Regions from separate parts of the Desulfitobacterium chlororespirans DSM 11544 genome, predicted to be linked through region 2. Evidence: riboswitches for the same ligand, from Rfam matches in the RefSeq annotation. Region 2 holds a riboswitch; each other region holds the start of a gene.
The links. A riboswitch is a leader RNA that binds a small molecule or an ion and turns the genes downstream of it on or off. The one in region 2 is predicted to bind molybdenum cofactor.
Positions count from the first base shown of each region.

Region 1: another riboswitch for molybdenum cofactor. It lies ahead of BUA14_RS25865 (molybdopterin molybdotransferase MoeA); the one in region 2 lies ahead of BUA14_RS22955 (heterodisulfide reductase-related iron-sulfur binding cluster).
Region 3: another riboswitch for molybdenum cofactor. It lies ahead of BUA14_RS21000 (molybdopterin-binding protein); the one in region 2 lies ahead of BUA14_RS22955 (heterodisulfide reductase-related iron-sulfur binding cluster).

Region 1 is NZ_FRDN01000023.1:1,890-12,732, reverse strand. Features, by position in the region: gene BUA14_RS25900 (ABC transporter substrate-binding protein) at 1-183, opposite strand, end outside; gene BUA14_RS25895 (ABC transporter ATP-binding protein) at 209-997, opposite strand; gene BUA14_RS25890 (FecCD family ABC transporter permease) at 997-2,019, opposite strand; gene BUA14_RS25885 (molybdopterin molybdotransferase MoeA) at 2,033-3,235, opposite strand; gene BUA14_RS25880 (nitrogenase component 1) at 3,268-4,464, opposite strand; gene BUA14_RS25875 (nitrogenase component 1) at 4,470-5,711, opposite strand; gene BUA14_RS25870 (nucleotide-binding protein) at 5,704-6,462, opposite strand; gene BUA14_RS25865 (molybdopterin molybdotransferase MoeA) at 6,477-7,787, opposite strand; molybdenum cofactor riboswitch at 7,893-8,025, opposite strand; gene BUA14_RS25860 (double-CXXCG motif protein) at 8,173-8,829, opposite strand; cobalamin riboswitch at 8,986-9,164, opposite strand; gene BUA14_RS25855 (4Fe-4S dicluster domain-containing protein) at 9,381-9,623, opposite strand; gene BUA14_RS25850 (response regulator transcription factor) at 9,648-10,334, opposite strand; gene BUA14_RS25845 (sensor histidine kinase) at 10,400-10,843, opposite strand, start outside.
Region 2 is NZ_FRDN01000016.1:146,717-157,559, forward strand. Features, by position in the region: gene selB (selenocysteine-specific translation elongation factor) at 1-887, shown strand, start outside; gene BUA14_RS22915 (ABC transporter substrate-binding protein) at 1,140-2,255, opposite strand; gene BUA14_RS22920 (ABC transporter ATP-binding protein) at 2,305-3,111, opposite strand; gene BUA14_RS22925 (FecCD family ABC transporter permease) at 3,108-4,121, opposite strand; gene BUA14_RS22930 (GTP-binding protein) at 4,451-5,149, shown strand; gene BUA14_RS22935 (ATP-binding cassette domain-containing protein) at 5,136-6,167, shown strand; gene BUA14_RS22940 (DUF364 domain-containing protein) at 6,220-6,975, shown strand; gene BUA14_RS22945 (class I SAM-dependent methyltransferase) at 6,991-7,689, shown strand; gene BUA14_RS22950 (nucleoside-triphosphatase) at 7,690-8,208, shown strand; molybdenum cofactor riboswitch at 8,287-8,419, shown strand; gene BUA14_RS22955 (heterodisulfide reductase-related iron-sulfur binding cluster) at 8,546-8,986, shown strand; gene BUA14_RS22960 (DUF2325 domain-containing protein) at 8,988-9,293, shown strand; gene BUA14_RS28160 (hypothetical protein) at 9,460-9,597, shown strand; gene glyQ (glycine--tRNA ligase subunit alpha) at 9,687-10,577, shown strand; gene glyS (glycine--tRNA ligase subunit beta) at 10,579-10,843, shown strand, end outside.
Region 3 is NZ_FRDN01000014.1:120,401-131,243, reverse strand. Features, by position in the region: gene BUA14_RS21030 (M42 family metallopeptidase) at 1-658, shown strand, start outside; gene BUA14_RS21025 (M42 family metallopeptidase) at 682-1,692, shown strand; gene BUA14_RS21020 (AraC family transcriptional regulator) at 1,892-2,716, shown strand; gene BUA14_RS21015 (DMT family transporter) at 2,740-3,657, shown strand; gene BUA14_RS21010 (4Fe-4S dicluster domain-containing protein) at 3,801-4,397, shown strand; gene BUA14_RS21005 (Crp/Fnr family transcriptional regulator) at 4,402-5,106, opposite strand; molybdenum cofactor riboswitch at 5,240-5,392, shown strand; gene BUA14_RS21000 (molybdopterin-binding protein) at 5,385-6,407, shown strand; gene BUA14_RS20995 (VWA domain-containing protein) at 6,673-8,082, opposite strand; gene BUA14_RS20990 (AAA family ATPase) at 8,097-8,975, opposite strand; gene BUA14_RS20985 (NifB/NifX family molybdenum-iron cluster-binding protein) at 9,141-9,533, shown strand; gene BUA14_RS20975 (PRK06851 family protein) at 10,024-10,843, shown strand, end outside.

The sequences.
Region 1 (10,843 bases), on a different contig from region 2:
AACTTCCGCAGGCAGAGTCACTGTGCGTCCTGCCATATCGGTGACTGTGCGTTCAGTTGGAGTGCTGACCTCTGGTGCAGCCGGTGGATTGGCAGGGGCCTGGCTGGTCTGTCCGCAGCCGGCCAGGCTCACAGCAAGCAGAGCCGCCATAAGCAGGGCAAGAATTTTTCTTTTCAGTTTCATGATACCTCTCCTTTTGTTTTGTTTTTTAATTATTCATAACCGGGATACACACTTTCATAGCGGTATCCATAGCATCCAACCTGGCTTCAGCTACACAGACAGGGGTAGAATAAAGCCTGGTCAGATTCTCGGTGGTTACGACCTCATCAGGGTGTCCTTGGGCCATGATCACGCCGTCCCGCATGAGCACTGCTTTGCTGCAGGCCAGAAAGGCATGGTCCGGAAAATGGGACGTCATTAAGATGGCGTACCCCTGTTCAGCTAAGGCTTTGATCACCTTGAGCATTTTAACCTGGTTATAATAATCCAGATTGGCGGTAGGCTCATCCATGACCAGAATTTTGGCCTGTTGGGCAATGGCTCTGGCGATCAGCACCATCTGCTTTTCCCCGCCGCTCATCTCATTAAAGGGATAACTGCTCATGTGCAGAATCCCCATTTTCTCCATCGCTTCTTCAGCCAGCTTCCGATCCCGTGCCGAGGGCCGGGCTCCCAGAGATAGATTGACGACCCGCCCCATCTGTACGATCTCTGCGGCTTCGTAAGGGAAAGCCACCGTCGTCGCCTGAGGGACATAAGCCATCAACTCCGCCCGCCTTTTGGGGGAAATTTTGCTTATATCCAAACCATTCAGGGTAATCCGGCCGCTTTTCATTTTATTGAGGGAAAGGATGCATCTGATCAGAGTGGTTTTGCCGGTTCCGTTAGGTCCCAGCAGGCAGAGAATCTCATGGCTGCCCAGATCAAAGGAAATATCTTTGAGGATGATTCGTTCCGGTTGGTAGTGAAAACTTAAGTTTTGGACACTCAGCATCAGGACCACCCCTTTTTCACTCTGGACAGCAGGAGGACAAAGACAGGGGTACCCACCAAAGCTGTCAGTACGCCGAGGGGGAGTTCAACCCCTTCCACACCGCGAATGATATTATCGATCAGGAGCAGAAAAATTCCGCCGATAAAGAAGGATGTGGCCACCAGCTTAGAGTAATTGGCACCGGTAAGCATCCGGGCAATATGGGGGACGACCATGCCCACCCAGCCGATAATACCGCAGATACTGACGGAGCAAACCGTCATCAGAGTGGAGCTGCAGATGACTATCAGCTTGACCAGAGGCACATTGACACCCATCGTGGCCGCCTCATCCTCCCCGGCAGCCAGAGCATTGATTTGATTGCGAAACAGGAAGAGGAGCGCCAAGGAAAGCACCATGGCCGGCAGCATCAGCAGAACATCCTGATTAGCCCCTTTGCCCAGGCCTCCCATCAGCCAGAAGGTAATAGCCGGCAATTGGTTTTCCGTATCGGCTAAGGTCTTAATAATAGAAATCAAAGACTGAAACAGGCTGGAAACCACAACTCCGCCCAGGATCAGGATCGTAATCGTTTGCTTTCCGAAGACATAAGCGATGATATAAGCGGCTATGACGGCGATCATGCCAAAAGTAAAGGCCGTGGTCTGGATCTGCCACCATGAGCCATTATTGATCATAGCCAGAGCCGCCCCGAAGCCCGCCCCCGCCGACACGCCCAGCAGATCCGGTGAGACCATAGGGTTCTTAAACAGAGTCTGGTAAGAAGCACCGGAAACGGACAGGGCCCCTCCCACCAAAATGCCGAGGGCGATCCTGGGCAAGCGCACCTGCATAACCACCGTTTCCAGGGTGGAATCCCAGTATTGGGGGATGGGTAAAAATTGGGAGAGGATGATATCCATGACCGTCTGCGGCGGAATCGGATAGCGTCCGACCAGAAAGGAGCCGAAAAACAGTACCACCGTTAAAGCCACCAGAAGAAGGATCTTGACACTAAAATATTCACTGTTTCTGATCTTCAATCTTGACTCCCCTTTATAGATTTTCAGGCCCGCACATGAGCTCCACTTCAACTTCTTCCCCTGCTTGATACCCCGAGACACCGATGGGCACGATCAAAATTGCATCCATTTTCAGCAGGGAGTCGGGCAGATTCCGATCCCAGCCCAGAGGAGTGGCTTCATAGCCCCCGTCCTTCCCGGTCACCATCATCCTGAAATAGAATTCGTAATCAGGTCGCTTCTCAAGAGCTTTCGTTAAGCTGACTTTGACTTTCGGCCGCTGGGGTGCCGGCAGTCCGTAATAATGATGAACCAGACCGGAGACACACCAATCCATGGCCAAAAACGTGGCAAAAGTAGGTCCGGGCATATTGATCACCGGTTTACCATTGATGATGGCCATACCCACCGGTCTGCCGGGAATAGCCCTGACCCCGTGCCGGAAAAGATCGGCCCTTTTCCTCAGGAGAGCGGTGTTGAAATCCTCGGCGCCTCTGGATGAGCCACCGTTGATTAAAACAAGATCAGCGGCCTGTAGGGCTTTATCCAAAGCTTCCGCCAATTCCTCAGGCTTGTCCTTGATAATGGGATAGCAGGTCACATCCGCTCCCCATTGCTCCAGCAAAGCGGTTACCATCAGGCTGTTGCTCTCGATGGTTTGACCGCGCTCCGGTCTGATTCCGGCTGTAATCAGCTCGCTGCCGGTGGGGATATAAATGACTCTGGGCTTCCGGAGCACTTCCAAATGATAAATTCCGCTCAGAGCCAGCATGCTGAGGTGCAAAGGAGTCAGCCTGACCTGAGCGTCGACGATCAGATCACCCTGCCGCACTGCTGTTCCTGCCGCTCCTACACAGTCTCCTGCTTTCAGAGTAAGACCCTTGGCCAAACCAAGCCGGCCGTCGCTGTCGTAATGAGTATCCTCGACGGGAATAACCGTATCAAACTCATCGGGGAAATCATCTCCGGTATCGGCCTGAACATAGTCCACACCTTTCACCCAGTCCGAGGTATCGGGGACGCCATTAATAAAATCACTGGAGCGGACCGCAATGCCATCCAACTGGGAGATGCGGTAAACGGGCATGGTATTTTGAGAGTAGAGGGGTTTTGCCGTAACCCGCCCTAAAGCATCTTTTAAGGAGACCCATTCCCTTTCCTGTTCCGGATTCCAGGAGCTGGTGAGCAGCTCCAAAGCATCCGCTCTGGTGATAAACGAATTCGTATCTTCACTCATGTTGTTTCTCCTTTGCTTTGTTAAATTATTCTTTAATTGCCGTCACTCCAGCTCAAAATGAGCTTTTCAAATTCTCCGCCGAGGAAAAGAGGCACATCCTGCCAGTGCAGCAGGCTGGATATGGCCGGGTGCGGGAGGCTATGGCCCTTAAGCCCGGCTGCGGCAGGAATACTGAGAATCAGCGGATCGGCGATAAGCCTTGTATAAACGCCGCTGCGCAAAAGCTTAATCAGCTGCTTTTCGCTTTTCAGCAGCAAATCGCCGGGTAAAGCCAATTCCGGTTCCAGGTCAAAGAAGCTGGCCACGGTGATCTCCTGCCGGCAACCGGCTTGCCGGAGAGCGGCCCGCAAAGAATTGGCCATCACCTGATCGCCGATAATCAGCAAAGCCCCTGTTCCTTCTGCCGCCGGCCAGGCTCCGCCCTCGGCGGCTGGGGTGCCCTTGAGCAGACGATTTTGTTTATCCGCCATGGTCTGCCCTAAAGCCTCCAGCACAATCCTGCTGTGCCTTATCCCTAAAGGAGCCGCCGCCACATAGGGAATACCGTAATTTTTATAGAGGTATTGGGCGGCCGCCCAACCGGACTGGGATACTACCAGATTGACCTCCGCGGCGGGGGCCCGCCGCAGCTGATCCAGTTCCGTCCCCATCCAGAAACTCCCGCCGACCTGGAAGCCATTATCCTCCAGCAGGCGAATTAAGTCTTTGCTGTTATCATTGGCCGAGAAATCCAGGGGAGTCAGGCCTAAAATATTCACCTGTCCGGCAGCCGTTGGGATTCCGGGGACAGCGAATCGCTGGAGCAGCCGCAGGTGGGCGGCCGAAATTCCTTTGTTGTAATAAGAAAATCCAGTCGTATCAAATCCTAAGGCCGCAAAACCGCTGCGCGCCTCAATCTCCCGGGCGATACCCTTCATATCCCTGCCGATGATCGCCGGCACAGGGCTGCCCAGAAGAGCAATGAATTCCGGCTTGAGCTTCTCTGCCGCTTCAATCGTTTGGCTGATCAGCCGTTCTTCATCCCCCAGCACTGCTTCAATGGTTCTTAGATTGGAACCAAAGGTGCTGCGCGTGCTTTCCGTCCAGCGGGGTTCGTCATAGGTGACATAATTGCGGGTACAGCATGAGGCATCATCGATAATGATCAGACAGTTCAATTCATACAGCGCAGAGCAGACTCCGGAGTAATCGCTGGCAAAAGGCGGGAGATAGACAGCTAGCCGTTCCATGATGCTCACTTCCCCTCATCCTTTTTCTCATTCAGGTGTTCCCAGTCCGCTGACCTGGCGGCAGCTTTGCCCATCAGCCCCATCAGCTTGCGAATACCGTGGAACCCATAATGGGATTCGTCATTGAACATATTCACAAAATACCTGGCCTTCAGCAAAAAAGCGCAGTCATAGCCAATTGCCATGCATTCCTTGTCCAGGCCATAACCGGCAACGGCTTTGACACCCTCCCGGTTGATAACGTTGACCTGAGGGTGATGATCGGCCAGCCATTGCCGCTCCTCAGCATCCTCCCGGGGAGAATGGGGGGCAAAGACCGCCTTCACTTGAAAGCCGTAGCCCAGAAGAGCCTTGGCCAAGGCAAAGGGCCGCATAGAGGCGGAAGAATCCACAACAATCGGAATATCCCCCACCATTTCTCTGGCGACTATGATGTCCAGCAGGGTCTGCCGGATCTCCCCGCCAAAATCCGGGCAGGGCTTGCCCAACAGGTCGGCGAGATCTTGATAATGCTGCAAAACTTCCTTTATATCATAGGAAACCGGGTTGTCATAATAAGGAATGCCCAGCTTTGCCGCCATGTTCTGAGCGGCAACCTGACCCATCGGCATCAGGACCAGGTTTAACCGGCTGGAGGCCATCTTCTGATAGTCCGCAAAGGTCTCACAGGTGAAAAGCTCCCGTATCGTGTCAATCCCCCACTCCTTCAGGACAGTAAACAACTCGCTCTCCGGGTCGAGGGAAACATAATTGCCGATGAAATTGAGGCTATTTTCCTTTTGCTCCGTATACTCCAGCAGCCCATACATCTGGTTATGCTTGCGCATGCCCTGGGATATTTTTTCATCAGCCACCACGGGATTGATATGGCAAACTGTGAAATAAAGCCCGGGAAAACGGCTTTTCAGCTCCCGCAAAAGAGCTTTTTCATCAGTACCCAGAAAATCGTCGATACAGTTGAAGTACAGCACAAAGGCCTTGGGCACCGGCTCCAGCACTTCCAGGAGCTCCTCCACCGCATCGCCGATATTCTCCACATATTGTCCGGAAACCGCATCCTCTTCCCCAATATATAGAAAGGAGAGAAACTCCTTTTCCCCGTTTTGCAAAGCGCGGATAGCGTTGCGGCGGCCGCAGGCCGTGGGGCAGATATGGAGACTGTGGCTTTCCGGGATGCGCAGAATCGTTTTTGACCTGCTCCGGTTGGGAATATAATAAAGAAGATTATTTTGAACCCTTTTACTCATGTCCGCACACCTCAAGGAAGCGCCGGGCCAGAGTGCGGTAGCCTTGGGCAATCTCCGTTTCCGGAAAAATCTCCATAACCGTCTTGCCCTGCTCTTCCCCCTTCTGGATCTCGGCCGCCCGGGGAATAACGGCAATAAGCTCGCCCTGGGTTTCCGCCGCCAGCTGCTGCACCAACTCCAGCTCCTTGTCCACATTGCGCCGGTTCAGGATCAGCCCTCCGTAACGGGCATAGTCCCGGCTGCGGAAATTGGCCAAAGCTGCGGCGATATTGGAAGCTGCATACATAGACATCATCTCTCCCGAGGTAACGATAAAGACCACATCCGTATATTCGCCCCGCAGAGGCATGGCGAAGCCGCCGCAGACCACATCCCCCAACACATCGTAAAGCACGATATCCGGCTGGTAGACTTCATAAGCTTTCATTTCCGCCAAGGTATCAAAAGCGGTGATAATTCCCCGTCCCGCACAGCCGATGCCGGGCATGGGACCGCCTGCTTCCACACAAAGTACCCCGTTATAGCCCTCCTGTACAAAGTCGCTCACCTGCAGGTCATCCCGTCTGCTGCGCACCAGCTCCAATACGGTGGGAATGGCCCGGCCCCCGGTCAGCATCCGCGTGGAATCCGCCTTGGGATCGCAGCCGATCTGCATCACTTTATAGCCCATCTCGCTCAAGGCCACCGCCAAATTGGAGGTGGTGGTGGATTTGCCAATCCCTCCCTTACCGTAAATAGCTGCTCTAATCATGGTTTATGCACTCCTTACCCGGTGGGATTGTCCTGCCCAGTTTGACTGCGCTGCCTGAGCGTCTTTTCGCCGCAAAGCAGCCGTACTGTAGCTGGTTCCCCCTTTTTTAGCAAACGGTCCTCAGCTTCCTCCATCAAAATCCCCGTGGCATTGACAAAACAGTCCACTGTGTCTCCCATCCGGATAGGAACAATCTCATACTCCTCTCCGGTCCAACTGAGACCTACATGAGCATGACGGCCGGAGCGGATTCCACTTTGGTAATCCTCATACAGCCGGGCTTTGATCTCCGGCCGCTCATAACACGGACAACCCAGAAAGCGTTCCATAATCGCGGGCAGGTACTGCTCAGCCTGAGTCAGAGCCGCATGAGGAGGCGCGGGAATTCCCACGACACATTTTCCCTGAATTTCTCCCAGCAGCATGGCTTTCCCACCAGGGTTGAATCCCATGCCCTGGACCAGCACTCTGCCCAGCTTTTCAACAGCCTGGACAGTATAATCTCCATACCGGGCTCCGCTGCGGCCCAAGCCCCCGATCAGGATCAGCACATCACAACGGGAGATAACCTGCAGAATAGCCTGGCAGATCAGATCTTCCCCATCCCCTGCCACCGGTTCTGTCCAGGCCTCCCCGCCGCATTCCCGAAGGATCCCTGCCAAGAGAATGCTGTCCGACTCCACCACCTGTCCGGGGCCGGGCCGGCGGCCGGGTGCCACCAGGTCGTCCCCCACCGGAATGATGGCGGCTTTGGGCTTTTTCCATACGGTTACCGTTTCCACTCCGGCAAAACGCAGGATCGAGAGATTCGCCGGGTTCAGGCGGTAATTGGCCGGAACAAGCCGCTCACCCTCCCGGATGCTACTGCCTGCCCGCTTGATTCCCTGCCCCGGTGCGGGCAACGCCTTGATTTCCACTCTTCCATCTGTCCAATGCTTTACCTGTTCCAAAGGGATCACTGTATCAAAAGGCGGTTCGATCACCGCACCCATCGCCCGGAGACAAAATTCATGTTCAGCCAGCACCCGGCTGCCGCTCTCAAGCAGCTTTTTAGCCTGTTCCCAGTTCACCATAATTCCGTCATGCTGAGCGGTATCTGCCGAAGGCACCGAAAAGGCTGCATAGGTCGGTTCCGAAGTCACCCGGCCCAAGGCTTCATTCAGTGGTACGAATTCCTTGGCCAGTTCAAATTTGGCCTGGTCGAAAAGGATCGCCAAGGCCTCATCCCGGGAGAACGGATCATTCTGCTGCCGATGACAGCGTGTGGCACAACCGATACAGGATGAGGAGGGGCAGCTGATGTGATCATGCTGATTGTTTGCCATGGTGTTTCTCCTTATAAAAACAATACCAACAGAAAAAGCGGCCTGCCTTTCCAAAGCAAAACCGCCCGATGATGAAAACAGCAAAAGCCAGCACCCGATCTGTCAATCCTGTATTTTCTGCTTCCTTTTCATCAGTGAAGGCCAGCTGGTTTCCTGACTGACCCCGTGAGCGGTTTGCTCAGGCTCCTCCGTCATGAGATAGTCTTTTAGACAAAGGAGCTCGGAAAACTATTCAATTTCATTGTTTGTTCATGAACATAACATAACATAAATCAACACAAAAATAAATATCCTGATTTTATTTTACATTAAATTAGGTTATATCCAGTTATGAAATTAGGTTATATGGAGTTATGTTTTCACACAAAAAAAGAAGTGCCTGATCTCAAAGCACTTCCATCTCGGTAAAGGTCAGCCCTGTCAGCTCGTGTCTTTTATAGACTTCAACAAATCGTTCAGAGCAATACACAGTAACTCCGTAGCCCTTGGCCCTGAACAGATCCACTCCCTTGAGGGATTCTTCTCTTAAATAAAGGTAATCCCGCGCTTCAATCCGCTCCTTGCTCTCGGCACTATAGGTTTCATAGCCGCATTCCGGACAACGATTGAGCAGAATAACATTTGATTTTTTATAAAATTCGGCGCTGACAGCGACATGAAGCTTGTAATAGGCCGGCGGCTCTTTGGATATCTTATGGACTCTGATGCCCTGGCGCCTGAGCTCCGTTAGCTGCAGATCCGATAAATCACGGATGGATAGTACATGGGCTTTCTCTAAGCTGTACCCCGTAATCTTTTCTCTTTCCAGGACGTCCTTGGCCTTCCCGGAGATATGATTGATATAAAACCAGAGAAAATCAGGATAATTATCGTTAGATAAAGCAATAGGTGTATCGGTTCCCAAATCATGCATTGTGCTTTTTTTCCATTCTCTTTGGCATAGGGGACAATGGATTTCTTTTCTTGGCCATTCGGTTACACTTACCCCATAGGCGTAGGGCTCTTTTTCTCCTTCATCAATTTCCAAACAATAATAGCGCATCCCATCACCTTCCAATATATACTCTACTTTCCAACATATACTCCGATAATAAAAAAAAGAGCCGGTGTATTCGGCTCTGGCAGACATCATGTAATAAGGTAAAGATGAGCGATCATCCTACCCTTAAATTCACCACACTTATTCTCCCCCGAAAACTTGTGTTTCTGGAATGGGGCAGGTATCCTGACTTGAACTCATCCTCATCCCTTACCTTCCCGGTTTTCACCAGTGGATCCTCTAAGGGGCTCGTCCTTCTTACAGTAGCGGGGCTGTCCCGGCTTCGCACCGGAGTTCCCTATTAATGCATTTAAGCAACCCTATTCCGCCTGATATTCAGTTTTTCCTTATAATCAACATTATATCAAGTACCACTGTAAGTCAACAGAATATTTTGCCTACAACAAAGAGCATCACTCAAAATGAGCAATGCCCTTGAGGCTATCTAATGCAGTTGCAAAATCGGATTCATATCCTATTTTAGCCCCCCATTCCACTATAACCTTTCATCTGAAATTCCCAAACGTTTGGGAATTTCGAATGTCATTAACCCATCAACCGACTTTAATCGCCCTCTCATGGCAGTTATTTTGACACATTTTACAAGCTATACAGGCGGATTCATTGCTGACATAGGCTCTCGAATTACCCTTGACTTTGATCTTTAATTTTCCAATCATATTAAGCTGATTATAATCTGCCTGCTTAACTTCTTGTAATTCCAATACTTTAGCCGGACATTTACTGACACATAATCCGCAGCCATCACACCGATTCAGATTGATGTTTACACTCATAAATCAACACTCCTAAATTAAATTTTATGGATTAAACCGGTAACCGGTTCCCCAGATGGTCTCTATATATTCCGGGTTAGCCGGGTCTCTTTCGATTTTCTTCCTGATCTTTTGAATATGAACCGGGACGGTTGCCAGATCCCCGTAGGACTCCGCGCCCCAAAGCAGATCAAAGATGCGCTCCTTGCTGAAAAGTATATTCGGGTTGGAAGCAAAGAAGAGCAGGAGTTCATATTCCTTGGCGGTGAATTGAACTTCTTTGCCATTGACATAGACTTTATGGGAAGCGGTATTGATTTCCAGTCCACGGTGATTGATCACTTCTGAGCTTTGGTGTTTACCTGTCAGACGTTCGTATCGTTTCAAATGGGATCTGATGCGGGCCATCAGTTCCGCGGGGCTGAAAGGTTTCGTCAAATAATCGTCGGCACCGTAATCCAGTCCCCTGATTTTATCAATATCTTCACTGCGGGCCGACAGGACTATAATGGGAATCTCCAACTTCTTGCGGACTTCTTTAATGATCTCAAAACCATCCAACTGGGGCAGCATTAAATCGACGATCAGAATATCATAAGTCCCGGAGACAGCTTTCTTCAGCCCTGTTGCTCCATCCAAGACGATATCCACTTTATAGCCGTTAAGCTGCAGATAATCTCGTTCCAGTTCGGCAATATTGACATCATCTTCAATGATCAGAATATTTTTCATTACCATAGGCCCTCCCATCCTATTGTTACGATTGAGCTATATTATTTCGAGCAGAACGATGTGTATTAAGATGATTTAATAATAGGCAGCTTTATGGTAAAGCAGGAGCCGGCCTCACCTGTACTGGCAACTGAGATTGTGCCCCTCTGAGCTTCAATCAGCTCCTTAGCTATGGCCAAACCCAGCCCTGTACTTACGAAATCTTTGGAGCGCTCCGTGTCAATCCGGTAAAAGCGGTTAAAAATATGGGGCAGCTGCTCTTCCGAAATCCCCGGACCATTGTCGGCAATGTCGATACAGATATCATCTTTCTGAGCATATAACTCCATTGTCACCTTTAAATCCTGCTCCGGCCCATATTTCATGGCATTATCGATGATATTGCGGATCCCTTGATACACCCGCTTCCCATCAATATTGACCGTATAATCCCGATCCGTTCTTTTCTGATAGGAAAATTTGAATTGTCTTTCTTCAAACTCAAACTTTAACTCGGTAGCTAAATCGTC
Region 2 (10,843 bases):
GCTACTCGCCTGCTGTGACCATCGGCGGGGGCTGGGTTTTGTATCATACCACGAAAAACAGACAGCGGTTTTCTCAGGAAAGTATGAATGCTATGAGCATCGGTGAGCATGGCACCAGGGAAGAGTTAGTCACCTTAATCTTAAATTCCTCGGAAAAACCCCTTAGTTCGGGTGACCTTTTGCAGGCTTTGAATACGGAACGGGCTGAATTACAGGAAACCTTGGATAAGGAAGTCTCTTCAGGAAAGTTAATTATCTTGAAGGAAACTCGTAAATACTTAAGCATCAACCAATATGAAAAATATTTTAATAAAATACAATCCGCTTTCCGGAAAATGTATCAGAAATATCCCTACCGCTACCAAATGGATAAGGAAGAACTGAAAAGCGGGGCTTTTTCCGGGATGGATCCGAAAGATTTTGCAGCATTGCTGAATTATTTTATTGCCAATCAGCGCCTGCTTTCAGATGGAAACTACCTGTCGGAACCTGATGGTAAAGCCTTAGCCAGAATCCTGGCAGCAAAGGAAACAGCCCTTATGGAAAAGGCATTTTTGGCCTATGACATGAATACAGGAAGTATTCAGCAGGCCGCCAAAGATACAACGATGAAAACAGGGGACGTTGAGGAGGTAGTGAAATTCCTGCTGAAATCAGGCAACCTGGTGGATCTGGGGCAAGGAATTCTCGTCCACAAAGAAGCTTTACAAAAAGTCTGCCAAACCATCCGTTCGTTAATGGACGTCCAAGGAACCATCAGCGTGGCGGAAGTCAGGGATGCCCTGAATATTGGCAGAAAGACCGTCGTCGCTTATTTAGAGTATTTAGACAAACTGAAAATCACCTTGAGAAAAGAGGACGTTCGCGTACCGGGAGCTCACTACTAGGGTGAATTAAGGGGACAGGTCCTATTTTTCAATCCATGGATCAAGATGACAAATGGCAGCGTTTTTTGAATTTTTGATAAAGGAAAAGGGCTGCTGCGGTTAAGACAGTCTGGAATATGACAAAAGACGGCTTCCGTGGAAGTCGTCTTTTGTCACACCTGCGACGATTGTTATGTATGATATGACGATTAATTTGAAAAATGGGACCTGTCCCTATTATTTACCTATTATTCATTGCTAATGGTGCGATGATTATTTAAAAACAGAGTTTTCTACAAGAGCCTTGTATTGCTCTTCGGTCAGATCACTATGATAGAATAGCTTATAGTAGCGTGCTGTCTCTTTATAGAGATCGTATTGAGCTTGCTCCGGATAGAGAAGCTGGGTAAGCCAAATCATGCCGATATAACGATTGACTGAAGGGGGGCTTCCCATCCAGTTATAGGGACCCAGGGGAACTTCATAATATTTGCCGTTTTTAATGGCTTTTACTTCCTGCCAGGATTTTTCTCCGGAGACAGTGCTGTAGATGCTATCCGGGGCAAAGACAATCACATCGGGGTCCCATAAAATGATTTGCTCCATATCCACAGGGTTGCCATTGCCTTTGCTGGAGACATCATTGATAACGGCGGCGTTATTGCTTATCTGATCGAGAATTTCAGCATGGTAAGAGCCTTTCGCCAGGACATTCAGGCCATTTTCACCGAGGCAATAAAGCAGATTAGCCTTGCCGTCTTCTCCGACCTTGGCCATAATATCCTCGGTCTTCTTAAATACTTCTTCACAGTACTGGGCAAGGACTTCAGCCTCTGCCTCTTTATTAAGCAGCTTGCCTAAAGTTCTGTAGGTTTCGGGCATCGTCTCGGTGGTCGCTCCGATATGGACTGTGGGGATGCCCACCTGATTCATGATGCCATCCATATCCTCAGCAATGCTGGGTTTTGTGTCGCCAATATCGATAATGATCTGAGGATCTGCTTTGGCGATTTCCTCAAGATTGAGGTCGCCTTTGCCATAAAACTGTCCCAGTATGGGCAGGTTAGCATATTGCTGGTCCAGGTATTCTTGGGCAGAAGGGTCCCACTTGCCGGCTAAGCCGACAAACTGATCGGCGGCTAAAGGAAAGAGTACGATTTGAGCCATGGTGCCTGAGGCTGCAATCCGGGTGATGTTGGCGGGAACTTCTACAGTGCGCCCGGCTGAATCTGTAAAGCTTATCAATTTGTCCTGGCCAGGATCTCCCTGAGCGGAAGTTTCCGGAGCGGATTCCTTGCCGCCGGGGGTGGATGCGCTTGGACTGCAGGCAGTGGTGAAGGTTACCAGGAGAGAAGCAGCCAAGAGCATGGAAATAAGTTTTTTCCTCATAATGTGGATAATGCCTCCTTTTTCTTTTTAATATAGTTTTTTAAGATAGTTAAGAGCAGCTTTCACGGAGAGAATCCGCTTTAAGAATGCTCTTGGGAACGCAGACTCTTACCTGATCCTTGTAGAGACTTTGAATCTCAACGTCCACTCCGTAAAGGGTTTTAATCAGGTTTTCCGAATAGATCTGATGAGGCTGTCCATAAGCGAGAACCTTGCCATCCTTCATCGCCAATACTTTATCGGAAAAGAGAAAGGTTTGATCGGGATTGTGGGTGGATTGAACAACCGTGTAGCCATCTTTGGCCAGAGCCTTGATCTGGTTTAGGACCCGGATCTGATTGCCAAAATCCAAGTTGGCGGTAGGTTCGTCAAGAATAAGTATTTTAGCTTCCTGAACCAAGGCCCGGGCGATGAGTACGAGTTGCCTCTCCCCGCCGCTTATCTGAGTATAGCCTCTGTTTTTAAGATGGGTGATTCCCAGCCTTTCCATAGCTGCCTCAGCAAGGTGAATTTGCTTGCTGCCTGGTTTGGAGAGGGTGGATACCTGTATGGCGGTCCCCATCAGCACCATGTCAAATACGCTGTAATTAAATGAGGGGTAATGAGACTGCGGGATATAAGCGACACAACTGGCCATGTCCTTGATCCCCATATGTTTTACATCCAGGTTATTCAGAGAGATTCGTCCCTTGTACCCATGAAGCAAACCGAGTATACAACGAAATAAAGTACTTTTCCCTACTCCGTTGGGGCCTAAAATCGATAACAGCTCATAATCCTCTGCTGAGAAACTAATATCCTTGAGAATAAGCCGTTCGTCATAGCCAAAGCTAAGGTTGGATACTTCAATACTCAATAGGTCTCCCCCCTTCGTGTAATCAGATAGATAAAGAAGGGAGCTCCGACTAAGGCGGTAAGAATTCCCAGAGGAATTTCTGTGGTGAGCAAATTGCGGGAAAAATTGTCGACAATAAGGAGAAAGATTGCTCCCGTAAGCATCGTAGCCGGCATCAGTGTCGTATAGTTGCTTCCCACAAGTCTGCGGGCCAGATGAGGAATGACCAAACCGACCCAGCCGATCACACCGCTTACTGAGACGCTGGCCGCTGTAATAAAGGTGGCACAGATAATGACCAGCAGGCGGATTTGTTTGGCATTAACCCCCATCGTTTTAGCTTCATCATCACCAAGGGTGAGAATGTTGAGCCGCCAGCGCAGGAGCAGCAAGGGGATTAAGCCGACGGCCATGGGCAGAGCAGCGAAAGCAATATCGCTCAGTTTCGACCCGGATAAACTGCCCATCAGCCAATACGTGATCACCGGCAGCTGATCATTAGGGTCGGCGACTAACTTAATAAACGAGGTACCGGCTGAAAAAAGTGAACTCACCATAATTCCGGCTAAGATCAGACCAAGCAGGTTATTGCCCTTGGCTTTTTTGCTGATAAAATAAATAATAGCTACGGTAAGGAGGCTGAACGTAAAGGCACTCAGGATGATTAAGCTATTGCCGCCGTGATTAAGTATAGCCAGAGCAGCACCAAAAGCAGCTCCTGATGAAGCTCCCAGAATGTCGGGAGAGGCCATGGGATTTTGAAAAACGCCCTGGTAAGCGGCTCCGGCAGCCGATAGGCAGCAGCCGACTAAACAAGCCAAAAGGATCCGGGGTAAGCGAATGTTTATCAGGACAATCTCTAGACGGTCGGCCCAAAATTGTTCGACGGGAAAAATTTTAGATAAGAGAATTCCGAACAATTCCTTGGGTGGAATGGGATAACGGCCAAGCTGAAAAGAAATAATGATGGTTATCAGTAAAAGGAGCCCAAGACCTATAACCATAGAGATGCCTTGGTTTTTATGCTTCATTTTGGTACCGCCTTTAAAAATTAACTGGAGACATTTTTCACGAGGAAAGTTAGGAAGGGTAATTGTTGGGAATTTAATATTTACTAAGATTATACAAGTATAAAAAAATTAAGTCAACGAATATGGACGAACTAAAATAGATATAAATTGATTAAAATAAACTGGAAATAGAGTTTGATTGGTTGTAAGATAAAAACAAAGTGAAATATATGTTGTTATATATATTTATATTAGTTTGAATATAGGGTTCATGCAGAAGGCCAGTTCTTGGCAGAGATATTTCCTAAAATAGTGGGTGATGTGGCACCCGGGCTTGGAGGAGGTTGTCCATGAAGCTTATTACTGTGGCGGGGCCCCCGTCATCAGGCAAGACTTCAGTCATCTTAAGGCTGGTCGAGTCTATGCCGGAAAAGAAGAAGATTGGTGTCGTTAAATTTGACTGTTTGACTTCTTTTGATAATTTGAGCTATGAAGAGGCAGGGATCCCTGTGCAGACCGGCTTTTCGGGGAAAATCTGCCCGGATCATTTCTTTGTCAGCAATATTGAAGATGCAGTGCAGTGGGGGATTCAATCAGGTTATGAACTGCTGATCACAGAAAGTGCGGGGTTATGCAACCGTTGTTCCCCTTATATAAAAGGCATTCTGTCCATTTGTGTCATCGATAATCTGTCCGGTATCAATACCCCCCGCAAAATTGGGCCGATGCTGAAATTTGCCGATATCGTTGTGGTCACTAAGGGAGATATTGTCTCCCAGGCCGAGCGGGAGGTCTTTGCCTTTAATATCACCCAGGTTAATCCCGCCGCCCGGATTGTCTTTGTCAATGGCATCACCGGACAGGGGGCCTTTATCCTTGCCAAGCATTTGCAACAGGCCAGGGACATTGAAACCACCCGGGATATGAAACTGCGCTTCACCACACCGGCAGCGGTCTGTTCCTACTGCACAGGTGAGACGAGGATTGGGGAGCCCTATCAGATGGGAATGATGAAGAAGATGGAGTTTGGCAATGATGAAAAGCAATGATTTTTTGCATCTGGTCCATAACCAAAGCCTAAAGGATGTGCTTGAGGAGTATCCGATTGGAGTCGATTTCCTGACTAATTTACGCTTGGGGGATATCAAGGCCGAACTGACCCTGCCGGAAGCATTGCAGGAGGCGGATCAGGAAGCTCTCGCCGAGTTTGGCATGGATCCTTTCGGAGTAGTGCAGGGTTTTTGCCAGTTTCTGGAGACCTTTTCGCAGCAGAAAGGCTCTCGTGAAGGGATTTCTTTTCTGACCATTCACGGAGGATACAATAAGCGGAAAGAACCTGAGGACATCAATCTCACCATTTATCCCGGTGAGATTATCAGTATTGTCGGCCCCACCGGATCGGGAAAGAGCCGGTTGCTTAATGATATCGAGTGCCTGGCTCAAGGAGATACGCCGACCGGCAGAGTGATCCGGATCAACGGAGCGGAACTGGATGATCTTCAGCGTTTTGAGATGGAAGGGAAATTGGTGGCCCAGCTGTCCCAAAACATGAACTTCGTTATGGATTTGACGGTTCGTGAGTTCCTAGAAATGCATGCCAAGAGCAGGTTGATTCACCATGCGGAGAATATAATTGATCGATGCTTTCAATGCGCCAATAATCTGGCTGGAGAAAAATTTGCCGAGGAGACAAAAGTAACCCAACTCAGCGGCGGACAATCTCGGGCCTTGATGATCGCCGACACAGCGTTTATCAGCGAGTCTCCCATTGTCTTGATCGACGAAATAGAGAACGCGGGAATTGATCGGAGGCAAGCCATCACCCTCTTAGCCGATCGGGAAAAGATTATCTTGATTTCCACTCATGATCCCCTCCTGGGCTTAAGCGCCGATAAACGGATTGTGATTAAGGACGGTGGAATTGCCAAAGTCATCCATACAACAGAGGAAGAAAGAGCCAGCCTAAAAACCATCGAAAAACTGGATAATGTCCTGGGGGAATTGAGAAACCGTCTGCGCTTGGGAGAGATGATTGACCAGCTGCCGGATTGGGCGGTCATTGAATAAGGAGTGAACAATAACTATAAGGATGGAACAATGAGGAAAAGAGGTGCGGAAGATGTGGGAAATCTATGACGCCATGCTCAACGGGATTCCTGAAGATTTTTTGGTGGATGAGCTGGTCTGCGGAACGACCCATTCGGTGATTCGCAGCGGGAACGGAGTGGGTCTGGGCCCCAATCGCCCCTTTGAAACAAGAATGCCCATGCTCACCCAAAACTTGTTAGGCCTGCCATTGCGGGTAGCAGCCGGCTGCGTCAAGTCCTGGAATTATGTTGAAGCTTCCATCGGTTTGGCGGCCATCAACGCCTATTACAACAATCCTCAAGTAGCAAGAGAACATGGTGTCGTCTTCCCGGATGCCAAAAGGGTCGAGGACCGTATGAACGACCCCTTTATCATGTCCCAGAATGAAGTGAAAGGTAAAAAGGTTGGAGTAGTGGGTCACTTCCCCCATTTGGAAAGCCTTCTGGAGCCGATCTGCGATCTTTCTATTCTGGAATGGAGTCCGGAGGAAGGGGACTATCCCCTGCCGGCCAGTGAGTTTATTCTGCCGGAGTGTGACTATGTCTATATCACTTGCGCTTCGGTAGTGGATAAGACGCTGCCCAGGCTCCTGGAATTGTCAAGGAACGCCCGACGGATCACGTTGGTTGGCCCGGGGACCCCGTTGGCTCCTGTACTTTTTGAGCATGGGCTTCAAGAGCTTTCAGGCTTTATGGTTAAAGATAATGCCCGGGCTTTTCGAATCGTAGCCGGGGCCGAGAAAGTGAAGATATATTCCGCGGGACAGAAGGTGACGATAAAAAAATAAGCAAGGGGGAGCAGGATGAATTTCGAATGGAATGAAAATACGGTGAGATGGTATCAGGACGCGGAAAGGTATACCGGTTTTTTCAAGAATATTGCTGAGTTGGTAGGCCCTAAAGTGGCTGAGTACTCTTCTTTATGTGATATTGGCTGCGGAATAGGACTGGTGGATTCACAACTGAGCAAATACATTGACCGCATTACCTGCATCGACAGTCATCCCTATGCCATTGAGATGCTTAGACAAAGGATTCAGGCTGAAAAGATCAGAAATATCACCCCTGTGCTGATGGATTGCAACGCCATCGAGGAGCGGTGGGATGTTATCTTTATCAGTTTTTTCGGCAGTCGTGAGTTGGAACAATTCTTGCCCCGCTGTAAAAGACTTATCGCTGTGGTGGGCAGAAAGAGCCAGACAGAGCTCTATCCGGAAAAGTATCGGAAATTCCAGAAAAACACGTCTGAAGAGGTAGAGGAAAATTTGAACAGCAAGGGCATACCTTATTCCCTTACCGAAACGGCTTTTGAATTTGGCCAGCCCTTCCGGTCGGAGGAAGATGCCCGGGACTTTATCAGGACTCAATCCCATGATATCAACCCCGGAGATTTGGAAGATTTTCTATCGGAACGTCTTGTGGAAACAGGCAAAGAAGATTTTCCCTTCTATCTGCCGCGCCAAAAGGCTGTAGGAATATTTGAAATCGAAGGGAGGCTGTAAATGCACATCTTTTTGACCGGTGAGATCCAAGTGGGCAAAAGTACTATCGTCGATAAGGCACTGGCTCTTTGCAACGTAACCTACGCAGGATTCAGAACCTACTTTGGCCCGGACAGAGGTTCTCCCAACCGGCGGCTTTATCTGGCTGCGGCCTCGGGAGAGAAAGTCTATCAGGAAGAAAACAGTGTGGTTCATTTTTGTGAAAATAGTCCCCCCCAAGTCTTTACGGAGCGGTTCGATGGGTATGGGGCAGAGCTCGTTCGCTGTGCCGGAAACCAGGCCCGGCTTATCGTGATGGATGAATGCGGCAGTCTGGAGCGGGAAGCTCTTGTCTTTCAGCAGGAGATCTTAGCGGCCATAGAAGGTCCGGTTCCGATTCTTGGCGTGCTCAAGCAGGCCAGCAGCGGCTGGACAGACCGGATAAGATGCCATCCCAAGGTAAAGCTGGTTTCTGTGTGTCGGGAAAATCGGGATGCTCTCCCTCTCATCATTGCTTTATATCTGCAGCAGTGTTTTTAATGATTAAAATCAATATGATCAAAACCTATTGAAACATAACTAAACTCAATATATAATGAAAATAATAATTGAGAAAAATTTCATAATGATCTCCGAGCCGGAACAACCTAAAGAGTCATCCATGGTTGGTCGGCCAGGGCTGTATGCCCTCGGGGTATATCCAGAAATGGCTATGCCTTCACGTTTGAAAAGGAGGTGGATTCCCAATATGTTGGGTTTAATAGAGGTTCCACTTTCGTTAAAGTGGAGCCTTTTAGCGTTTTAAAGGGCGGTTGGATTGGAGTCCGCAAACACGGAGAAAGAAGGTTGGTCAACGATGGGACTAAATTGTATAAAAATGTTGGGGATACCGACTTTTGCAGAAAGACCTGATGCCGAATATTTGTTTTTTCCCGGATGTAATTCCTTTGCTGACAGATCAAAATGGGAATGGAACATGGTCTGTATGCAGTTGCTTAGGGATAGAAAAATCGATTTTGCCGTTCTGGGTAAAGATCAGTGGTGTTGTGGGGATAAAGCCTGCCAATTGGGCTATGGAGAGCTTTCAGATTTAATAAGCCAAAGAAATATTACGGCTTGGCATGAGTTGAAAATAAAGAAGATCGTGACAAGTTGTCCCCGTTGTTTTTATAACTTCCAGCATAAATATCGCCGGTATGGCGGAAACTTCGAAGTTATCCTGCTTTCTGAACCTTGTGATGAGTTTCAATACAATGAGGCTGAGACGAGCAATGAAAAGAAATCGAGTATCCAGACTTTACAGGAAGGAGTTTGGTAAAATGAAGTTAGCGATCATAGGCGGATATAATTTTGAGCGGCACAGCAAATCCATGGGCAAGCTGAAAAATATCGAACTGCGCTTCCACGACGGCGTACCCAAAAAAAACAACAAAAAGGTACTGGAAAATCTCATCAAGGACACAGATTGTGTGATTATCGTGCAAATGGTCTGTTCCCATTCCAGCATGTGGGATGCCAAAGATGTGGCCAGAAAATATAATAAGAAGATCTACTACTCCCAGGCGAAGGGACTTGCTTCAGTGCTGACTATGATTGAAAAAGAGCATGGGATTAGGATAGCTTAGTTTGACAAAAGAACCAAATCATACTATAATTATTTCCAAATTGAATCCTATGGTGCGATGATGAGAGGAAGATTCGGGTATCCCTTAAGAGAGTTTGGCAGGGTGGAAACCAGACGGGTAAGCGGATCAGGGCACTTGGAGCACGTTTTAAAGAAGGAGGATTTCCTTGAAAGCTGCCTTTTCAGGAGTTTGGGAACCAGGTGGCTTATATGGAGATCAAGCAGGGTGGAACCGCGGGAAGGATACTCTCGTCCCTGTAGCGAAAGCTACGGGGCGGGAGTTTTTTGCTTTACAGGAAGCATAAAGGCAACCAGGCAGCCGCCTTCACCTAGCCAAGTTTTCTTTAATGTGGTAGCTCAAGAGATTAGGTAGTAAAAAATAGGGAGGTTAACCATGAAATTTCAGGACATGATCCTTTCCCTGAATCAATTTTGGGGAGAACAAGGGTGCATCATTGCTCAGCCTTATGATATGGAAAAAGGCGCCGGAACCTTTAATCCCAACACCTTTTTACGTGCCCTGGGGCCTGAACCATGGAAAGTGGCTTATATCGAGCCTTCCCGTCGTCCTACGGATGGACGCTATGGGGAAAACCCCAACCGTTTACAGCATTATTTCCAATACCAAGTCATTATTAAGCCTTCGCCGGATAATATTCAGGAGCTCTATCTGCAAAGTCTGGAGCGTTTAGGCGTTAATCCCAAAGAGCATGATATTCGCTTTGTGGAAGACAACTGGGAGTCTCCGACTCTGGGGGCCTGGGGGTTAGGTTGGGAAGTTTGGCTGGATGGCATGGAAGTTACTCAGTTCACCTACTTTCAACAATGCGGGGGGATTGACTGCAAACCGGTCTGTGCCGAGATCACTTATGGTCTCGAGCGTTTGGCCATGTATATTCAAAACAAAGAGAGTGTCTATGATATTGAGTATGTAGGAGATATCACTTACGGCGATATCTACCTCCAAAACGAAATCGATTATTCTCATTACAATTTTGAAGCCGCCGATGTAGAAGCCCTGCAAACCTGGTTTGAAATGTATGAGAAGGAAGCCATTCGGATCGTGGAGAAAGGATTGGTCCTTCCTGCTTATGACTATGTCCTGAAATGCTCCCATACCTTCAACCTTCTCGATGCCCGCGGAGCCATCAGTGTGACCGAGCGAACGGGCTATATCGCCCGGGTCCGCAATTTGGCCCGTCTTTGCGCTCAGGCCTATGTAGAGCAACGTGAACGCTTAGGCTACCCCTTACTCAAAGAACAGTCCGGAAAGGAGGCCGAATAAGATGGCTAAGGATTTTCTCTTAGAGATTGGCACAGAAGAGATCCCGGCGAAATTTGCCCCGGGAGTGCTGAACCAACTTCGTGAGCAAGCCCAAAAACACTGTCAGGATCTGCGTCTGGATTATCAAGACCTGAAAGTTTACACTACACCCCGGCGTTTTGCCGTGCTTATTCAAGGCCTGGCCGAAAAACAAACGGATTTTACAGCAGAGGTCAAAGGGCCTGCCGTCAAAGCGGCTTATGATGCGGAGGGGAACCCTACCAAGG
Region 3 (10,843 bases), on a different contig from region 2:
GACCACCGAGCAATTGTATATTGATATCGGCGCTAAATCGAAAGAAGAAGCGGAAAAACATGTGAAGATCGGGGATTATGCCTATTTCTTTACGGAGATGGAAAGACTGGGCCAAGGCTATCTAAAGGGCAAAGCCTTTGATGATCGGGTGGGCTGCGCCATACTGGCCCAGCTGTTAAAACGGGATTATGCCCTTAATCTGATCGGTGCTTTCACCGTACAGGAAGAAGTAGGGCTCCGGGGGGCGACAGTAGCCGCTTATCATGTCCAGCCGGATTTTGCGATTGTCCTGGAAGGGACTGTGTCCGCCCAGATGATGGAAGTGGAAGAAGGGGAGTGGGTTACTGAACCGGGAAAAGGTCCCGCCCTCTCCATGCTGGATAACTCTACTCTGTATCAGCCGCAGCTGCTCCGGCAGGTCATTGATCTTGCCGAAAAAATGAACATCCCTTACCAGTTGCGCAGAGGGCACAGCGGGGGAAATGACGCCGGCAGAATTCATCTGAGCCGTGAAGGTATTCCCACTATCGCCCTCAGTGTCCCTTGCCGGTATATTCATTCCACAGCCTCTGTCCTGGCTGAAAAGGATATTGAGCATACCCTCAATTTAGTGGATGGTATCTTAAAGGCGATTCCTCATGAGTTTTCTTTCCGTTGAATGAGATTAAAGGAGGACATTCCATGCCATACGATCACAAACCTTTGGATTATACACTTTTGGAACGATTAACCCAATGCTTTGGTCCATCGGGTGTTGAAGGCAATGTAAGTTCGCTGATTGCTGAAGAAATCCACCCCTACTGCGATGAGATAAATACAGATGCCTTGGGAAATCTTATGGCCGTACGTCGGGGAACAGGCAAAAAAATTATGATCGCCGCCCATGCCGATGAAATCGGAGTGATGATCACACATATTGATGAGAAGGGGTTTTTGCGTTTTGCCCCCCTGGGCGGTGTCTCGATTCAGGGGTTGCCTCACCGCCGCGTTCAGTTTCAAAACGGGCTCATGGGCACCATTGGCGTCGAGAAGCTTGAAAAACCCACCGATTTAAAGCTGAATAAGCTCTATATTGATATCGGAGCCACTTCCTTAGAGGAAAGCAAAGCTAAGGTGCAGGTGGGAGAAAGCGCTGTCTTTGTGGGAAGCTTCCACAAACAAGCAAAGCGCCTGACTTCCAAAGCTATGGATGACAGGGTGGGCTGCTTTATCGCTATCGAAGTGCTGAAACGCCTCCAAACCCAGCATGAAGTGTATTTTGTCTTTACAGTACAGGAAGAGGTGGGGGTTCGTGGTGCCCAAACGGCAGCCTTTGCCCTGGAACCCGATCTAGCGCTGGCGGTGGATGTTACCGGAACGGGGGACACCCCCAAGTCCCATCCGATGGATGTGAAGCTGGGCCAAGGGGTAGCGATCAAGGTATTTGACCGTTCCATGATTACCCATCCCAAGATCAAGTCCTGGATGGCGCAAACCGCTGAACAGCATCACATCCCTTATCAATGGGAGGTTCTCGAATTTGGCGGTACCGATTCCGGAGCTATCCATCTCAGCAAAGGAGGGATCCCTTCCGGGGTCGTGTCCATTCCTACCCGCTATATTCACAGTCCCTCGGAAATGGTGGATCAAGGGGATATCGAGGGAGCGGCTCAATTGCTGCTGGCTCTTTTGGAAGGACCTGCTGAATTGTAAGTTTATCCGTCATTGGTTGTTCTGTTCAGCATTCATTATCGAGAGTGCAAAAAGCCGGATTCCCACTATAGACTTGGTGGGAGTCCGGCTTTTTGTTTTTAAGATCTCCAGGACAGGTAAAGGGCAATATCATACAAGAACGCCCTTGCGGCCTGTGGTACACTAAAGAGCAGATACCTGAGAAAGGAGGATAAGTTTTATGAAACAGGAAATGAGAATCGTAAAATATGACCCTGAATTGAAGGTTGAAGCCTATCATTTTCAAGGGATTATGCAGAAGTTTCCCAACCATTTTCATGAGTATTATGTGATTGGGTTTATTGAAAAAGGTCAGCGGTTTTTATCCTGCAAAAATAAGGAATATACCATTGAGCCGGGTGATCTTCTGATCTTCAATCCCCGCGACAATCATACTTGCGAACAAATGGACGGCAAAACATTGGATTATCGCTGTATCAATATCCAGCCGGAAATTATGAGCAAGGCGGTCTTGGAAATAACAGGTGAAGAGTATTTGCCTTATTTTACCTCTCAAGTCGTTTTTCATAGCGAATTGGTTTCTATACTCCGGGAGCTGCACCAAATGCTTATGGAGGAAGAAAAAGATTTCAGGAAAGAGGAACTATTCTTCTTCCTTTTAGAGCAGCTCATAGCAGACTATACAGAGCAGGCCATAACGACTGCAACTGCAGAGCAAAGCGCTGAAGCACGAGCTATCTGTGAATTCTTAGAAAAACACTATATGGAAACTATCACCCTGGCTGACTTAGGCAATTTGACCGGGCTGAGCAAATACTACCTGCTTCGTTCCTTTACAAAGCAAAAAGGTATCTCCCCCTATAGCTATTTGGAAACGATACGGATTGGCAAAGCAAAGAAAATGCTGGAGCAGGGGATGTTGCCCATTGACGTGGCGCTGCAGACCGGGTTTACCGATCAAAGCCATTTTTCCAACTTCTTTAAAAAGTTTATCGGGCTGACTCCAAAACAATACATGAACATTTTTAAGAATGCTCAAAGCTGATTTTTGGAATGGAAAGGATTTTCATGGACACAAAGAAAGAGATTCAGGGACATTTGTTGGCATTTATGACGATTTTTATTTGGGGTACAACCTTTATATCCACCAAGTTGCTTTTAGAATCAATAACGCCTGTGGAAATACTCTTCCTAAGGTTTGCGATTGGTTTTCTTGTCTTGCTCCTCGCTTATCCTCACAGGCTCAGGCTCAGGGAACGAAAGCAGGAGCTATATTTTGCCGCTGCCGGTTTATGCGGGGTTACCCTGTATTTCCTGCTCGAAAATATAGCCCTGACCTATACCTTTGCCGCCAATGTAGGGGTAATTGTCGCAATCTCACCGTTTTTTACCGCCCTGTTGGCTCATCTGTTTTTAGAGACAGAGACCTTGCGATTGCGGTTTTTCATGGGTTTCAGCGTTGCGGTTGTCGGGATTATCCTGATCAGCTTTAACGGAAGCAACAACCTGCAACTGAATCCGTTGGGAGATATCCTGGCCGTCTTAGCTGCCGTGGTATGGGCCGCCTATTCTGTTTTGACAAAGAAAATAAGCGGGTTTCACTACAACACCATTCAGGCAACACGGAGAATTTTCTTCTATGGGTTGATGTTTATGATACCCGCTTTAGGCATAGTTGGGTTCAATCCAGACATAACTGAACTAACACGACCGGCTAACCTATTCAATATCCTGTTTTTAGGGTTGGGAGCATCGGCGCTTTGCTTTGTAACCTGGAACTCGGCGGTGAAACTATTGGGTGCAGTGAAAACCAGCGTTTATATTTATCTGGTTCCCGTCATAACCGTTATTACTGCCGTTATTGTGCTGCATGAGGAAATTACCGGAGCTTCAGTATTGGGAATTGTGCTGACATTAACAGGGTTATTGATTTCGGAGAGGAAAGGCAAGCATATCCCTCAGCAGACAGACGCGAGTAAGGCTTAACAACACAAATGATAGTTTAAGCATAGTCAAATGGCTATGCTTTTTATTTGCCGCTATGAATTTGAGAAGTGTGACCCAAAACACAGCACCAGAGCCTGAGAATGGTACAATAGGTTCAAATGATGAGCAATGGAGGAGGCATAATGATCGATCATCCTGGCTTTGTCCTGGAGCATTGTCGGAAAAATTGCGGTAAATCTGCTCAGGACTGGTCTTTATTACACCAGCAGTTAGAGCAGATGTTCAAAGATCTGGATTTATTATCCCATTTGCAGCAGAAGTTTCCGGTGATTCATTATCATCATTTACCGAAGATAAGCATAGCCGGTTGTCCTAACGCTTGTTCCCAGCCTCAAATCAAAGATATCGGTCTGACCGGTTTTCTTATGCCTAAGCTTACAGAGGCAAGGTGTACGGGCTGCCAGGCCTGCTGCCGTTCTTGTCAGGAAGGTGCCTTATCCTGGCAGGGAGAGCTGGAATTTGAACCGACGAAGTGCATTGGCTGCGGGGATTGTGTGCGTTCCTGCCCCACAGGCAAAATCCTTCCCGGGGAATCGGGATGGACTCTTCATCTCGGTGGACGCCTGGGAAGGCATCCCCAATTGGCGCGATTGTCCAGGGAAAAGCTTCAGACTTCTGAACTTCCCCGGATCATTGGCCGCATCCTTGAAGACTATATAGACAATGGCCTGCCTCAGGAAAGGCTTACTCATTTTCTGGACCGTCGACCACATCTGTAAGGTTTTATAAAGAGTTTTGGCGTTCGTGAATCCAGCCCCTCAGCTGGTCTAAATCGCTGATGGTGATTTGTTTTTTCTCCATTTTAAGTATTCCTAAATCCCGCAATTGGCTTAAGATGCGGCTCACGGATTCCCGCGCTAAGCTGCACATTCCCGCCAGCTCGGTAGCGGTAAGAGGAACAGTGATCAGAATTCCCTCAGGGGTCTCCTGGCCGTGGACATGAGCCAGAGCAAAGAGTTTGGCCCCCAGCCGGGAACGAGCATCCCCCAGGGCGATGTTTTTAATTTGCCGGTAGGCTCTGCGGAGATCCAAAGCCATGTTTTGATAAAAAGGCAGGAGGGTGGAAGGATTCTCCTTAAAATACTGGACCAGTGCCTTGCGATCCAAAACGAAAACATCGGAGGCTTCAGCAGTGAGGGCTGCATAAGGATAAGCTTTATTATCTAAAACAACTTCCGGAAAAAACGCGGGCGGCTGCAGAATCCGGAAAATTTTTTCGGTAAATTCACTCATAAGCAGGATTTGAATGCGGCCTTTGAGTAAAAAATAAACTGAATTGCTTTCTTCACCGAAAAAGAAAAGGAATTGCTTTGCCGCATAATGGCGCACCCGCCCGTGAGCAGAACAAAACTCCCAAAATGAATCGGGCAGTTCCTGCCAGTTAGGATTGCTTTTAAATATTTCAAACCCGGTGATATTACTAGCCATACTTCTCTTCCTCTCATAAACTATTGAAGTATATTATGAAGAAAATTCTCTATCCCTTGGCAGAAACCCTTTAAAATTCGAAAAAACCATTTTCTTGAGCAGTGAGACATTCCCTGATCGCTGCTTATGGTTTATAATAGGGAATGGCCGAGCCATATTTCCTACTGACTGAAGCAAGTCTCACGCTATCTACGGAATTTTGGCCGTTTCAGAAATGTCTGAAACCAGGGTGTGCTTAGAAATGAACATGCCTTCCGTAAAGAAAAGGAGGAACCCCTATGCAGAAGATTAAAGTACAGGATGCGATCGGATCGGTGCTTATGCACGATCTGACACAAATTATCCCAGGAAAAACAAAAGACGCCCGCTTTAGAAAGGGGCATGTGATCAAAGAGGAGGATATCCCAACCCTGCTTAGTATGGGAAAAGAGCATATTTTTGTGTGGGATCAGACTCCGGGTCTTATTCACGAAGATGAAGCAGCGGAGCGTCTGGCCAAAGCTGTGGCCGGTCCGGGGCTTTCCTTCAGTGAAACGAAAGAGGGAAAGGTCAATTTGATTGCTGAAGAGGATGGCTTAATCTATGCTTCGGAAGAAGGGATCTATGCCCTGAATTCGTTAGAATATATTATCCTCGCTACTCTTCATAATCATCGCCCGGTGAAGAAAGGGCAGAAGATAGCCGGGACCAGAGTGGTTCCTTTGATGATCGATGAAAATGTCGTGATCGAAGCGGAAGGAATCGCCCGCCGCTTTGGGGAACCCATTCTGCAAATCCGCCCCCTGCAATCCAAAAAGGTTGGGGTGGTGACCACGGGAAGTGAAGTATACCATGGCCGGATCCAGGATAAATTCGGACCGGTTCTTCAGGGAAAAGTGGCCGAATGGGGTTCTGTCCTGCTGGGGCAAACCTTCGCCGACGATGATGTGGAGATGATTCAGGAACGCATCCGCGAGCATATCGAACAAGGCGCGGAAATGGTTCTGGTCACCGGCGGCATGTCCGTGGATCCCGATGATTTAACCCCTACAGCTATCAAAGGTCTGGGTGGAGAGTTGATCACTTATGGTACTCCTGTTCTTCCCGGAGCCATGCTGTTGCTGGCTTACCTGGATGATATCCCGATTCTGGGCTTGCCCGGATGTGTCATGTATTCAAGAAAAACGGTCTTTGATCTGGTGGCCACCCGCATCCTGGCCGGTGAGCGGCTTACCCGCCTGGAAATTGCCAAATACGGTCATGGCGGCTTGTGCCTGGAGTGTCCGGAATGTACCTATCCCCACTGTTCCTTCGGCAAATAAGTGTTAAAGAAAACCCGGCTTCGCCGTGCCTTAAACGCATACTTACGAAGGAGGCGAAGTCGCTGGTTGCCCTTATGCTTAGAAAGTATATAGCGCAAGCTTATACTTTCTGATAGTGCAAGGTAAGGGAGCCTCACCCAACGGCTTTAGGTAATTTAAAGCAGTCGGTGAGGCTCCCTTTTTTACAACCATTGCTCAGCCAAATTACCAACCGGTTGGTAATTTGGCTGAGCAATGGACTGTTGATAAAAGAGCTGGCGCTTCTTCAGGAGAAGACTTTTTTAGAGATTCGCCATAAATCGCTGAGGTTCCGGCAGGGAAAAACCCGGGTGCAATAGTTCCTGTACTCACCCATAAGATTGTCCGGCAAAGTCCAATCCTTTTCAGCCAAGGGGTTCAGCCAGAAGACATGCTTAACCTTCCCTTGGATCTCCTGCAGATAGTCCGCTTGGGCAGGGCGGAAATTGTTGCGGCCATCTCCCATAATCAAGATGGTCCCCCGAGTGGAAAGTGAGGGCAAAACATCCCGGGCAAAGTCTTTAAATACCTTGCCATAATCGGTAAAGCCGGAAGAATGCTTACGGCCCCAGGAACGGATCTCGGCCATGGAGTCACCGCTTGCCAGCCATTCTTCATGGGTGATATCCCAGAGTCCATCAATAAAAAGGTAAAGCCGCACTTTACGAAAGCGGGATTTCATGCGTTGGCATAAGTAGAGAAGGAATTGCGAGAAGGGAGCCACGGAATTGGATACATCGCATAAGACAATGAGCTCGGGATGCTTTAAGGCAGGGGTTTCATACTCGAAGCGAAAGACAGAGCCATTACCCCGCACCATTTCTTTGAGCAAAGAGGAGAGGCGTAGTCTGCCCCGGGGAGCCTTTTTTTTCCGCAAGCCCCGGTGAACGGCCAATTGGTTGCCCATCTGCCGGAGCGCTTGCTGGACCATCCCTTCTTCAGCGGCGGTAAATGAATTCAGGGGCTTAAAGCGCCAATTTATTTCACGGAAGCTGTCCCAGCGGTTTTGCTCGGATAAGCGTTCCTGCCAAAGGACCTGGTGAATCCGGCGCTGCCAGAAGTCCCGATAAGCTTCAAATTTGAGCCACTGATCTTCCGGGACTTCCCCCCGGCCTTTAGCCAGCTCCAAAGAATTGGACCAAGTCAAAAACCCTGACTGTCCCAGGATGAATCTGACCTGCTTTCCCAAATCGAGTTCCTGTGTTTCTTCTTCCTCGATGGTACTGGGGAACCCTTTAAGGCCCATCAAATAGTGGAGATCCGGCATTTGAAAGGAAATTGCCCGGGATGGAGAGGACTCTTCCGCTGATTTAAGGTGCAGGGTGATTCCTCCTTGCCCGGTACCGATGCCCTGATGGGAGCCATCCCCAGCCTCCTCTTGATCTGAGCCTGTACATTGCCCCGGGGCGGTAGGTTCTGAATCCGGAGAGGAGGATGGAGCTGAAGCCAAGAGTTCATAGATCATGTCGAAAAGCGGCTGATCTTCTTGGCGATGGATGAAGAGAGATTTAAGCACGAGCTTAGGTGCCAGGTCCGGGTACCGGGTTAAGGCCTTTAAAGCATCCTGAACCTCGTCCAGCGTGATATCGATGCCCACTGAGCGCAGTGCCGAGATAAGCTTCAGCAGCTGCCAGCCGTTGATCGTTAATTCGTTCATGACTGCACCCCGTCCTAGGCCTGGGTTCTTCTGGCAGCTTCCTGTTGCCAGGCTTTTAAACGATCCTCAAGTTTCGCCAAATCACTGGGATATTTTAAAAGTATGGATAGGGTACCTGACAATTGCTGCATATCGAGGGAGTCCTGGCGCAGAATATGGAGGGCACGGGCAAAGTCCATGCTTTCGGAGACACTGGGCAATTTGCGCAAAGGGATCTTGCGGATTTTGGCCACAAATTCACAGACATCCTGAATTAAGGCCGCGGCAATTTCCGGACACCGCTGAGCGAGAATCCTCATTTCCTGTTCCACATCGGGATAAGCTAAAAGCAGATGAACACATCGCCTTCTTAAAGCTTCGGAAAGATCCCGGGTGTTGTTGCTGGTTAAGAGGACTATGGGGGAATTTTGGGCTTTAAAGGTTCCTACATCCGGGATGGTGACTTGAAATTCGGCAAGCAGCTCCAGCAAAAAGCTTTCAAATTCTTCATCGCTTTTGTCCAGTTCATCAATTAAAAGAATAACAGGCTCTTCCGCAAGCACAGTTTGCAGCAAAGGCCTGGCCAATAAAAACTCCGGCCCATAAATATTCTCCTTAATCTCTTCCCAGCCGGAGATTCCCACCTGCAGGCGCAGCAATTGTTTGGCATAGTCCCATTCGTAAAGGGCTTTGTTTAAATCCAGCCCTTCATAGCACTGGAGGCGGATCAGTCTGCAGCCGGTGCTGCGCGCCAGGGCCAGGGCCAGCTGAGTTTTGCCGACTCCCGCCGGTCCTTCAATAAGACAGGGCTTGTGAAGGGCCAGGGCCAAAAATAAAGTGGTCCCTTTATCCTGATCAAGGATATAACCTTCCTGTTCCAAAGCATTCATTAATTCATGAGGAGATTCCCACATTATGAATCCTCCCTTCCAGACTTTACTAGAATTTTACACGCTTTATCAAAGATTGACAATTGCAAATAAGGGAGTTAGGATAAGCTTGACATCCCCCGGTATTCTGTAACACTTAAACTATTGAGGGGTTATCTAACATACATATCGAAAGGCAGGTAGAATTTCATGAACAAAAAAATTGCCATCCCTACAGAAGGGGAGAAGGTTAATGCTCATTTTGGCCGCAGTCAGGCCTTTACCCTTTTCCTCATTGAAGAGGGTAAGGTGTCCGGTCAGGAACGGATTGACACGGCTGATTTCCAGCACCAGCATGAAGGAATCGCCCAGCTTCTCAAGTCAAAAGGCGTGGAAGCTGTTATCTGTGGCGGGATTGGCCCCGGAGCCATCACCGGTTTGGAAAATGCCGGAATAGAGGTGTTAAGAGGAGCCAATGGCCCGGCTTTGGAGGCAGCTCAATCTTATGGGGCAGGGACCTTCGTCTCCACCAATGCTGTCTGCAATCATAGTCATGACCACGATCACCACGGTCACGGTCATGATCACCATCATCATCATTAATGAGATTAATCTTTAACTTTAGGTAACTGCATATTGATCAGCAAATTAACTCAGAATAAATCATGGGTGCTCAAACTATAGCGTAGAAAGGGCGGATTACGGCATGGGAAAACATAAAAAAGTCTCACGTCCAAAATCTCCTGTTACCGTGAGAGACCCCCATTATCAGGAGTATGATAAGCAAAAAGAGCGGAACATCTACGACTACAAAGGATACAGGCATCCGTAAACCATGGGAGGGGACAGTCCAACTGTTCCCTCTTTTTTTCACTGTTAGAAAGTATAACTTCGTTTATACTTTCCTCCAGCATAAGTGCAACCAATGATTTCGCCTTTCTGGATGCGTGATTAAAAGGCAAACAAGCGGGTCGGCAGTGTCTTCGGGTGAAACCGGGTTTTCTATACATTCGACAGGGATTTTCGTCACGCTTGAACCTGTTCATGAATATACTTAGTGTTGCAGGAATATAGCATGGAAAGGGGAGTCCTTATGGCCAAGAATCCAGTTATTAGAAAAATGTTCCCCGGTGGTGTTACTTATCTTGGTTTTTACTCCTATTATCATTACCTGGCGGACGCTACCGCCCGGCATATCTATGTGATCAAGGGTGGCCCAGGTGTGGGAAAATCGACCTTCATGAAAAAAATTGGGGAAGAAATGCTCAAAGCAGGTTTTGATCTGGAGTATCATTGTTGTTCCTCCGATAATCAGTCCATAGACGGTATTGTTATTCCGGAGCTGGGGATTGCTTTACTGGACGGTACTGCTCCCCATGTGGTGGACCCCAAGATCCCCGGTGCAGTTGACGAGATCATTAATCTGGGCGAATACTGGGATGAATCCTTGATCCGGCCTTACAAAAAAGAGATTATTGCTTGCAGTCAGGAGATCAGCGGCTGCTTTGAAAGCGCTTATTTTGCCTTGAAGGATGCCAAAAACGCCATGGATGAGTGGGAATTCTATATTAAGCCCTATCAGGATTGGCAAACGATCAATCAAATCTACCTTAAAACGAAGCATGAGCTTTTTAAAACCCCGTCAAGCCAAGGCACCGGCAAAACCCGTCATTTATTTGCCTGGGCTCATACTCCTCAAGGCAGAACCCAACATATTGACAGCCTTATTCAAGGCATGGATTTTCTGTATTCTTTAAAGGGGCAGGCCGGAACAGGAAAATCGACCCTTTTGGCACGCCTGGCCGAGGAGGCTGAAGTTCTCAATTATGATCTGGAAATCTATCATAATGCCCTTGAGCCGGATAAGATCGATCTGCTCCTTATTCCTGAGCTGTATACTGCTTTGGTGATCT